2 regions of the Mesobacillus sp. AQ2 genome follow, and region 1 is predicted to be linked to the other one. Evidence: riboswitches for the same ligand, from Rfam matches in the RefSeq annotation. Region 1 holds a riboswitch; the other holds the start of a gene.

What was found. Region 1 has a riboswitch for cyclic di-AMP ahead of QNH36_RS02660 (dicarboxylate/amino acid:cation symporter). Riboswitches for the same ligand answer to the same signal wherever they lie in the genome.
Region 2: it holds a riboswitch for cyclic di-AMP, as region 1 does, so the genes downstream of both, QNH36_RS10900 (potassium channel family protein) here and QNH36_RS02660 (dicarboxylate/amino acid:cation symporter) in region 1, are expected to answer to the same signal.

The regions. Positions count from the first base shown of each region.
Region 1 is NZ_CP126080.1:521,903-526,330, forward strand. Features, by position in the region: gene QNH36_RS02650 (DUF3231 family protein) at 1-206, shown strand, start outside; gene QNH36_RS02655 (class I SAM-dependent methyltransferase) at 841-1,650, shown strand; cyclic di-AMP (ydaO/yuaA leader) riboswitch at 1,953-2,089, shown strand; gene QNH36_RS02660 (dicarboxylate/amino acid:cation symporter) at 2,176-3,399, shown strand.
Region 2 is NZ_CP126080.1:2,172,632-2,177,059, reverse strand. Features, by position in the region: gene QNH36_RS10910 (3-ketoacyl-ACP reductase) at 3-719, shown strand; gene QNH36_RS10905 (TrkH family potassium uptake protein) at 841-2,163, opposite strand; gene QNH36_RS10900 (potassium channel family protein) at 2,164-2,820, opposite strand; cyclic di-AMP (ydaO/yuaA leader) riboswitch at 2,897-3,046, opposite strand; gene QNH36_RS10895 (GNAT family N-acetyltransferase) at 3,204-3,749, opposite strand; gene QNH36_RS10890 (PspC domain-containing protein) at 3,831-4,019, opposite strand; gene QNH36_RS10885 (hypothetical protein) at 4,061-4,225, opposite strand.

The DNA.
Region 1 (4,428 bases):
GCATCCTTTCCCAATTGGGAATAGCTGCTTATGGAATGGCTTTGTCCCTGAGTATGAGAAGAGATGTAGGAGCCATGTACAGCGGTTTTATTTTAAGAGCTTTAGCCTATTCCGAAGATGGAGCCCAGATGATTATTGAAAGAGGCTGGCTCGAGCAGCCTCCGATGTTTGTGGATCGGGAAAAGCTCATTAAAGGGGAAGAGTAGCAATGTTCACAGGGAAGCGCCTGATCATAGGCGCTTCTTTTTTTTAGGTTCAACGTGGAAGACACATGTAAAGCAGTTAATAAAAACTTTTCAGCCAGGAAAATGCAAGGAGTGATGACGAAAAGGAATGCTGAAAAAGCTTCATTATAACTGGGTATTCTCGGTCTCTCTTAGTGCATTTCAGGTGGGAAACCTGTAGCCTGAGCGGCCGCTTTTTATTGAATTCTTTTATTAAATTAAGGAAGTAGGTTAATTTATAGAAGGATTATTCCTTATCAGGAAGAATAATACAGTTTAGTAAAGTTTATGAAAAGATGAATTATAACGATGGATAGACAAAGACCACTTTTCTATGGAGATATAATTTACCCCAGTACCAGATGTGTTGTATTGGATGGATGATTACGATTAAGCATTTCGTTATATTGGGTTTATTATCTCCCTTATTTGTGACGCTCGGTTAATCATGGATGTAATTCCGGTCTTTTAAAAGATCTGCAGGATTTTAAAGGAAAATAAACTTGCAAGAAGGATTAAAGCACTCTTATGAAGGTCTTATTGAATAACGAGGGAGTTTAGCTTAAAAGGATATGAAGGCTTTTCATTAGATAAAAAGTGGAATATGGGTGAAATAATGAATAAAATCATTAACTATTACAATCAATTTGATGAGTGGGGAAGATTAGAGCGTGAACCAATTGAATTCCAAGTGAATTGGCATTTTATAAAAAAACATATGCCCCAAAATGGTTACGTCCTTGATAATGGTGCTGGACCCGGCAAGTATTCAATGGAACTTGCAAAAGAAGGTTATAAGGTAACACTCACGGATTTAACCCCACGATTAGTTGAAATCGCAAAAGATAAAGCTAAGGAATTGAAATTAGAAGGGCAATTCGAAGGGTTTTATGCAGCGGATGCCAGAGAGCTTAATATGATTAAAGATGAACAATTCGACGCATCGTTAATGCTTGGTCCTATGTATCATTTACAAAAAGAAGATGAACGTATCCAGGCTGTCGAAGAGTTAAATAGAGTAACCAAAAAAGGCGGACTAGTTTTCGTTGCTTTTATGCCCAGAATTAGGCACATACTTACATCGCTGATAAATCCGATGAATTGGAAGCCGAATGATAATATGGATACCATTAATCGGTTTTCTCAAACAGGTTGCTTTAACCACGCTGATGAGGGACGTTTTACAGGGGCGTATTATTTTAATATTGCAGACATCAATCCTTTTATGGAATCACAAGGATTTGAAACATTGGATTTAATAGGTTCGAATCCAGGAGCGATACTTAACAATGATAGTTGGAGTTATTGGAGAGATAAAGGTGATCAAGAAGTAAGAAAAATTATTGATTTAATAAAAGAAAAAGCTACTGACCCTAGTATTCTTGGGGTTTCAACACACTTACTTTATATTGGCAGGAAGAAGTAACATTTTAGAAAAATGGGGAAAAGAAGATAATTACAATGGAGTTGTAAACGGAGGGAATTCACCCGGCATTTTTGTTGTGAAAAAAACTGATATATCGTGACTATCAGATTTCGTCATACGTTTTAGATTTAGGTTTTATAGGGATTTTGGTCAAAATTGCAAACAATAAAATTAGTTAAAAGGCCATAAGGATCAATTAGTTATTTAGTCGGTTCCAAGGGGGGAAGATTGCCAACGGGATGAATCAGGAAAATTTTTTTTGTTCCCAAAATCGGATAAACCTGATATTATATTAAAAAAATAATACATAATCGCTTAATCCTTTGAGCGGGGGAACCAATTGTTACTTTTTTTAGTAATTGGGGTGAATCCTTAACAGGTAGGGTACTCTCAAAACCCGAACCCGACAGCTAACCTCGTAGGCGTGTTGAGAGGAAAACACTGCATTCATGCACAGTGGTTTTTGCCTCTGTGTATTTTTATTGCCTTTTTCAGGAAAATATTCACAACTTGGAGGTTACCTTTATGAAACTGTCTACCAAAATTATCATAGCCCTTATAGCCGGCGGAATCACTGGGCTGCTGATCAATCTGTTTGCACCCGGCATTTTTCCGCAGCTCGATCAGTTTGTGTTCACACCGCTGGGGAAAATCTTTTTAAACCTTATCAATATGCTCGTAGTGCCAATTGTCTTCTTTTCGATTACACTTGGAACCGCGGGACTTGGCGATCCGAAGAAGCTTGGCAGGATCGGCCTTAAAACCATTTCTTATTTCCTTATGACTACGACTATGGCTCTCATCATCGGCATCTCTCTGAGCTATGTTTTCCAGCCTGGTAATGTCGGTACTTTTGACACCGCCAATGCGGAGTTCCAGTCAAAAGAAGCTCCGCCGGTTTCTGATACGCTGTTAAATATTATCCCTAAAAATCCTATCCAAGCCTTTGCAGAAGGAAACATGCTCCAAATCATCACCTTCTCCGTCTTTGTCGGCTTCGCCCTGACCATGCTTGGCAACAAAACGAAAGGGATACTGAACCTCGTTGAACAGGGGAATGACCTGTTAATGTACTTAGTCAACCTGGTGATGAAGTTTGCACCATATGGTACATTCGGACTGATTGTTTCAGCAGTGGGCAGCCAGGGACTCGATGCCATCAAAGCCATGGGCCTTTACATGTCTGTTGTCCTGCTGGCACTTCTGATTCATTCCATTTTCGTTTACGGATCTTCGGTGGCACTGTTGGCAAAGAAAAGTCCGATTTGGTTCTTTAAAGGGTTTGCCCCGGCGATGGGCGTTGCTTTCAGTACTTCGAGCAGCAATGCTACCCTGCCGCTTTCCATGAGCACCGCACAGAAAAATCTAAAAGTCCCTGAGTCAATCAGCAGTTTCGTTCAACCGCTCGGTGCGACAATCAACATGGATGGTACGGCCATCATGCAAGGGGTAGCGACAATTTTTATCGCACAGGTATTTAACGTGGATCTGACCTTAACCCAACTGATCACCGTTGTCCTGACAGCTGTTCTGGCCAGCATAGGAACAGCGGGTGTTCCGGGAGTAGGGCTGATCATGCTGGCGATGGTCCTCCAATCCGTTAACCTGCCAGTGGAAGGGATCGCCCTGATTATCGGAATTGACCGTTTGCTAGACATGACTCGCACGGCTGTAAACATCACAGGTGATGCTGCCTGTGCCGTGATTGTAGCAGAGACGGAAGGAAAAAGAGAAACTACAAAAGCGTAAAAAAAGGAGCCGGTGAAGATTGTTAGTGGCCCGGTTCAAAACTTAGGATACGGATTTATTTGCAAGCGAATTTTTCATAATTCGCTTGTTTTTTTATTATAAGGAAAAGGCTTGCTAGGTTTTAGCGTGGGAAATAGCAGCAGATATGGCAACATGGTTTCTGAACGATGTTTTGAGTCAAGAACTAGCCACTAACTACCCGCATCATCCTGGATGATTGATAGCTTTTTGGCTTCAACCCCCGAACCTGTCAAAATACCGATGCTATCTTGACAGCTTATCAGCTTCTGCCCCAGAACCTGTCAAAATAACTATGTATTCTTGACAACTTTTCGGCTTCAACCCCCGAACCTGTCAAAATACCGATGCTATCTTGACAGCTTATCAGCTTCTGCCCCAGAACCTGTCAAAATAACTATGTATTCTTGACAACTTTTCGGCTTCAACCCCCGAACCTGTCAAAATAACAATGCTATCTTGACAACTTTTCGGCTTCAACCCCCGAACCTGTCAAAATACCGATGTATTCTTGACAACTTTTCGGCTCCTGCCCTCGGACCTGTCTAAAAAACGATGCTTTCTTGACAGCTTATCGGCTTCAACTCCAGAACCTGTCAAAATACCGATGCTTTCTTGACAGCTTATCGGCTTCAACCCCCGAACCTGTCAAAATACCGATGCTTTCTTGACAACTTTTCGGCTTCTGCCCTCGGACCTGTCCAAAAAACGATGCTTTCTTGACAGCTTATCGGCTTCTGCCCTCGGACCTGTCAAAATACCGATGTTATCTTGACAACTTTTCGGCTTCTAGCCCCGAACCTGTCAAAATAATGATGCTATCTTGACAACTTATCGGCTTCAACCCTCGGACCTGTCAAAATACCGATGCTATCTTGACAGCTTATCGGCTTCAACCGCCGAACCTGTCAAAATAATGACGCTGGATTAACATCTTCAACCAGTAATTTAGAATCATTGATATAGTGATTTAACAAACAAATCTCTTCCATATAGTTGGATACTAAGAGG
Region 2 (4,428 bases), 1.7 Mb from region 1:
GCATGATTTCACTAAAAGGAAAAACAGCTATTGTAACCGGGGCAGGCAGAGGGATTGGACGAGCAGTTGCGATTGCTTTGGCTAAAGAAGGAGTTAATCTAGGATTGATTGGCTTAACGATGTCCAATCTTGAAAAACTGACTGAAGAACTCGAGCAGTATGATGTTAATATTTCCGCTGCCTCAGCAGATGTATCTGATCTTGAAGCGGTACAGCATGCCGTGGAGCATATCAAATCAGACCTGGGTGCGATTGATATTCTAGTCAACAATGCAGGAATCGCAAAGTTTGGCGGCTTTATGGATTTATCCCCTGAAGAATGGGAAAAGATTGTCCGCGTAAACCTGATGGGAGTTTATAACGTTACAAGAGCGGTTCTGCCAGAAATGATCGAAAGAAAATCCGGAGACATTGTGAATATCTCCTCCACTGCTGGCCAAAAAGGAGCGCCAGTCACTAGTGCTTACTCTGCTTCTAAATTCGCAGTCCTCGGACTGACAGAATCACTGATGCTTGAAGTCAGGAAAAATAATGTGCGCGTAACGGCTTTGACACCAAGTACTGTGGCAACCGACCTCGCTGTCGAAAGCAATCTGATCAGCGGGAACCCTGAAAATGTCATGCAGCCAGAGGATTTAGCAGACCTTCTTGTTGCAGGATTGAAACTGCATCCAAGAGTTCTTGTGAAAACAGCTGGATTATGGTCAACCAATCCTTAAGTCTTGGAAGACCAGTAGCTATGACTAAAAACCACTGATGATAATAGAAATTAAAAAATCGCTTAACGTCATTGTTAAGCGATTTTCATTTATTTTCATTAAAGGTAATAGCGGAAATGCCTCACCCTGTGAGTACATCTTCCCTTGGATACTTAATTCGTGATTCAGTTGCATTTGCAAGAGAAAAAGCCATTGTCAATGGGCCTAGCTTCCCTGCAAACATAACAAATATAATCACTGCTTTCCCAATTGCGGTAAGTGACCCTGTTATTCCCATTGATAATCCTACAGTACCAAATGCCGATATAACTTCAAAAACAACTTGAATGAATGGAGCTTCTTCCGTAATATTCATAATAAAAATCCCCAAACAAATTAAAAAAAGTGCAATTGTCGAGATCGCCAATGAACGCAAAACAATCGTAAGGCTGATTGCCCTTTTTCCGAGCACGGTTTCTTCTTTTCCTTTAAGGAACGTAATGACCGAAAATAATATGACCAAAAACGTTGTTAGTTTTATGCCTCCCCCAGTAGATGCACTTCCTGCACCTATGAACATAAGGATTAAAAATAAGAAGATCGTATCTTCCTGTAAGGCCGATATATCCAGGGAGTTAAATCCCGCAGTTCGCGGTGTTACTGCCTGGAAATAAGAAGCCCACAATTTATCACCTAGTGAATTCAATCCTCCGAGTGTATTGGGGTTATGGTATTCCAGGATAAAAATAATGAACATTGCCACGAGGTTAATAATGAATGTACCGATGATCATCATCTTGGAGTGGAGGCTCAATTTACGGAAGCGCTTTTTCCTCCACATGTCAGCTAAAACCGTAAATCCGATTCCCCCAATGATAAATAGCAATGTAATCACAATATTGATGATTGGATCCCCCACGAATCCCATCAAACTGTCGGACCATAATGCAAAACCGGCATTGTTAAACGCTGAAATGGAATGAAAAAAACTATAATAAAGCCCTTTACCCCAACCAAATTGGGGCACCCAGCGGATAGCCAGCAGGAGCATGGCAATTGCTTCAATCGTTAAGGAAAAGATGAACAAATTCCTGACTAACAAGATAACCCCGCCGATAGATGTTTGATTTAATGCCTGCTGCACGACGATCCGCTGTTTGATTCCAATTTTCTTCCCTAACACCATATAGATAAGGATTGCAAAAGACATGATTCCCAGTCCTCCCAATTGAATCAGGGAGACAATCACTATTTCACCAAATAGAGTAAAGGCTGATTCTGTATCAACGACAGCCAGACCTGTAACTGTCATAGCTGATGTAGCTGTGAACAAAGCATTCAGCCAGGTAATTGAGTCCTCCGTTGCAAAAGGCAATTTCAACAAAATCGTGCCTATGAAGATAAACACAGCAAAGACCAAAACAAGTAGCTGAGAAGGATTCAGGTTAATGACGCGGTGTTTCACCTATACCCCCTCTTTCTCGAAACGGTTAATATCAGAGTTGCGGCCCATCACAATCAGTACATCTCCCATAGAAATGACCTCTTCTGCAGGAGGGGAAACAATGATTTCTTGCCCTCTTAGAATGCCTACAATATTGCATCCATATCTCGCCCTTATATCCAGGTCCGTTAATGACTTATTATGTATTTTTTTCGTAGCAACAATCTCAACCATACTATACTTTTCCGACAACTCAATGTAATCAATGATCTTATCAGAGAATATATGGTTCGCAATCCTTTTAGCCATATCACGCTCCGGATGGATCACCCGGTCTGCACCGACTTTTTCAAGAACTTTTGCATGATTATCATTATGTGCTTTGGCCCAGACCTTGGGTACACCCATTTCCTTTAAAATCAGGCATGTCAAAACACTTGATTCAATATTCCCTCCAAAAGAAACAAAAACATGATCAATATTTTTTATCCCGACTTGTTTAAGCCCTTCTTCATCAATACCGTTGAATTGTACGGCATGGGTAACATATTGAGAATACTGATCGACTTTATCCTGATCAATGTCAATTGCTAAAACCTCTGCACCTAATTCATAGAACTCTTTTACAAGGCTTCCTCCAAAACGGCCCAAGCCCAAAACAGCATATTGCTTTTTCACTGCTCCTACACATCCCTTCTATTTAAAAATAAAAAAGACCATTCTATACTAAAGAATGGCCAATGGCGTTCATCAACCCTTCTCTCTATAGCACCTGCGGAGTTAGCTGTCGGATTAGGGACTGAGAGTATCCCTTCCTAGCTTTAATATGCTAAGATTCACCCCAAGATAAACAATGTTTATCAGAAATTGGTTCCCCCGCTCAAAGATTCGGCAAAAAGGTCTATATGGGAATAATATAATAAGCTACGCCTTTCTTTTTCCTTTGTCAAACATTTCTTGGTCATAGTTTACGTTTACTGCTTTGAACAAAGTCTACCTTACGGAGTCTTGTGAGACACTGGAGGCTTACCTTAACCTAAAAAAAATCCCAACGAGGAAACTTATTTAAACTCCTCTTTTAACATAGCAAATAGAAAATGATCTCTCCATTGTCCTTTTACCTTCAAGTTTTTAATAAAATGACCTTCCTGCCGGAAACCTATTCTCCTTAAAAGATTGACTGAACCAGCATTTTCTGCATCACATACTGCATATATCCTATGGATATCCATAGTATTAAACCCTAAATATAATAATCCGTTAACAATTTCAATTCCGTATCCTTGTTTCCAGTAGTTTGAGTTAATAAAATATCCGATTTCCGCTGTTATAAAGTCTTGATCTCTTACCATAAACAAAGCATTACCGATGACTTTTTTAGTATTTTTTATTACAACCGCTAAAACATAGATTTGTCGGTTTTCTTCGTTTTGAAAAGCAATCTGCTTTTTAAGGCTATGTAATGTTTGTTCTCTGCTATTAGGACTCCAAGTTAAATATTTAACCACTTTTTTATCTGACTTAAATTCATGAATATCTTCATAATCCTCTTCACTAAGTTCCCTCAGGATAAGCCTGTTTGTTTCCATTGGTTGAATTTTAGCCATTCATATACGACCTCCACCCAGAAAATTCATAGAAGTACTCACCTTTAATTCTATAAAAGATGCCTCCATCACACACCTTGATTAATATAATGAAGGCGGACTATCAGCCATCGTATTAGCCAGAATTAAATAAAGCAGTACATTAGCGCCAGGCAATAAAATGAAAATTAGTCTTACTGAAAAAGAAGAAACTCCAAAATACTCAGCAATGCCCCCACAGACGCCACTTATCGACTTATCTTTTGAAGACTTTCTTAACTTTTTATTCATTTAAATCATCCTCTTATCGAAACTAAAATGAATACTGCTTTTTAGTCAGCTTTCTTTTGATTATCTCTTATTTCTAACAGGGTGAAATGAATATTATTGAGGGAAACCAAAATTATTCCTAACATAGCAAAGGTTACGATTTCCTTTGTGATGAAGGAAATAACACCAAGAATGAATAAATACAGCGTATATTGCCAATTCTTCATATTCAAACAACCACCCATCTAGGATTTATGAGTTACCCATTACTTAATGTCTCAACTTTTTAGTTGTTAATTTTACGCTTCTCACAAAAAGTGCGAAAAATAAAATCATGTAAATGATAAACATGATTGCAAAAAAGAGACTGAATAAACTTGGAATCACTGTTTTCATAACGTTCGCATCTTGCGTAAACACAAAAACTGAT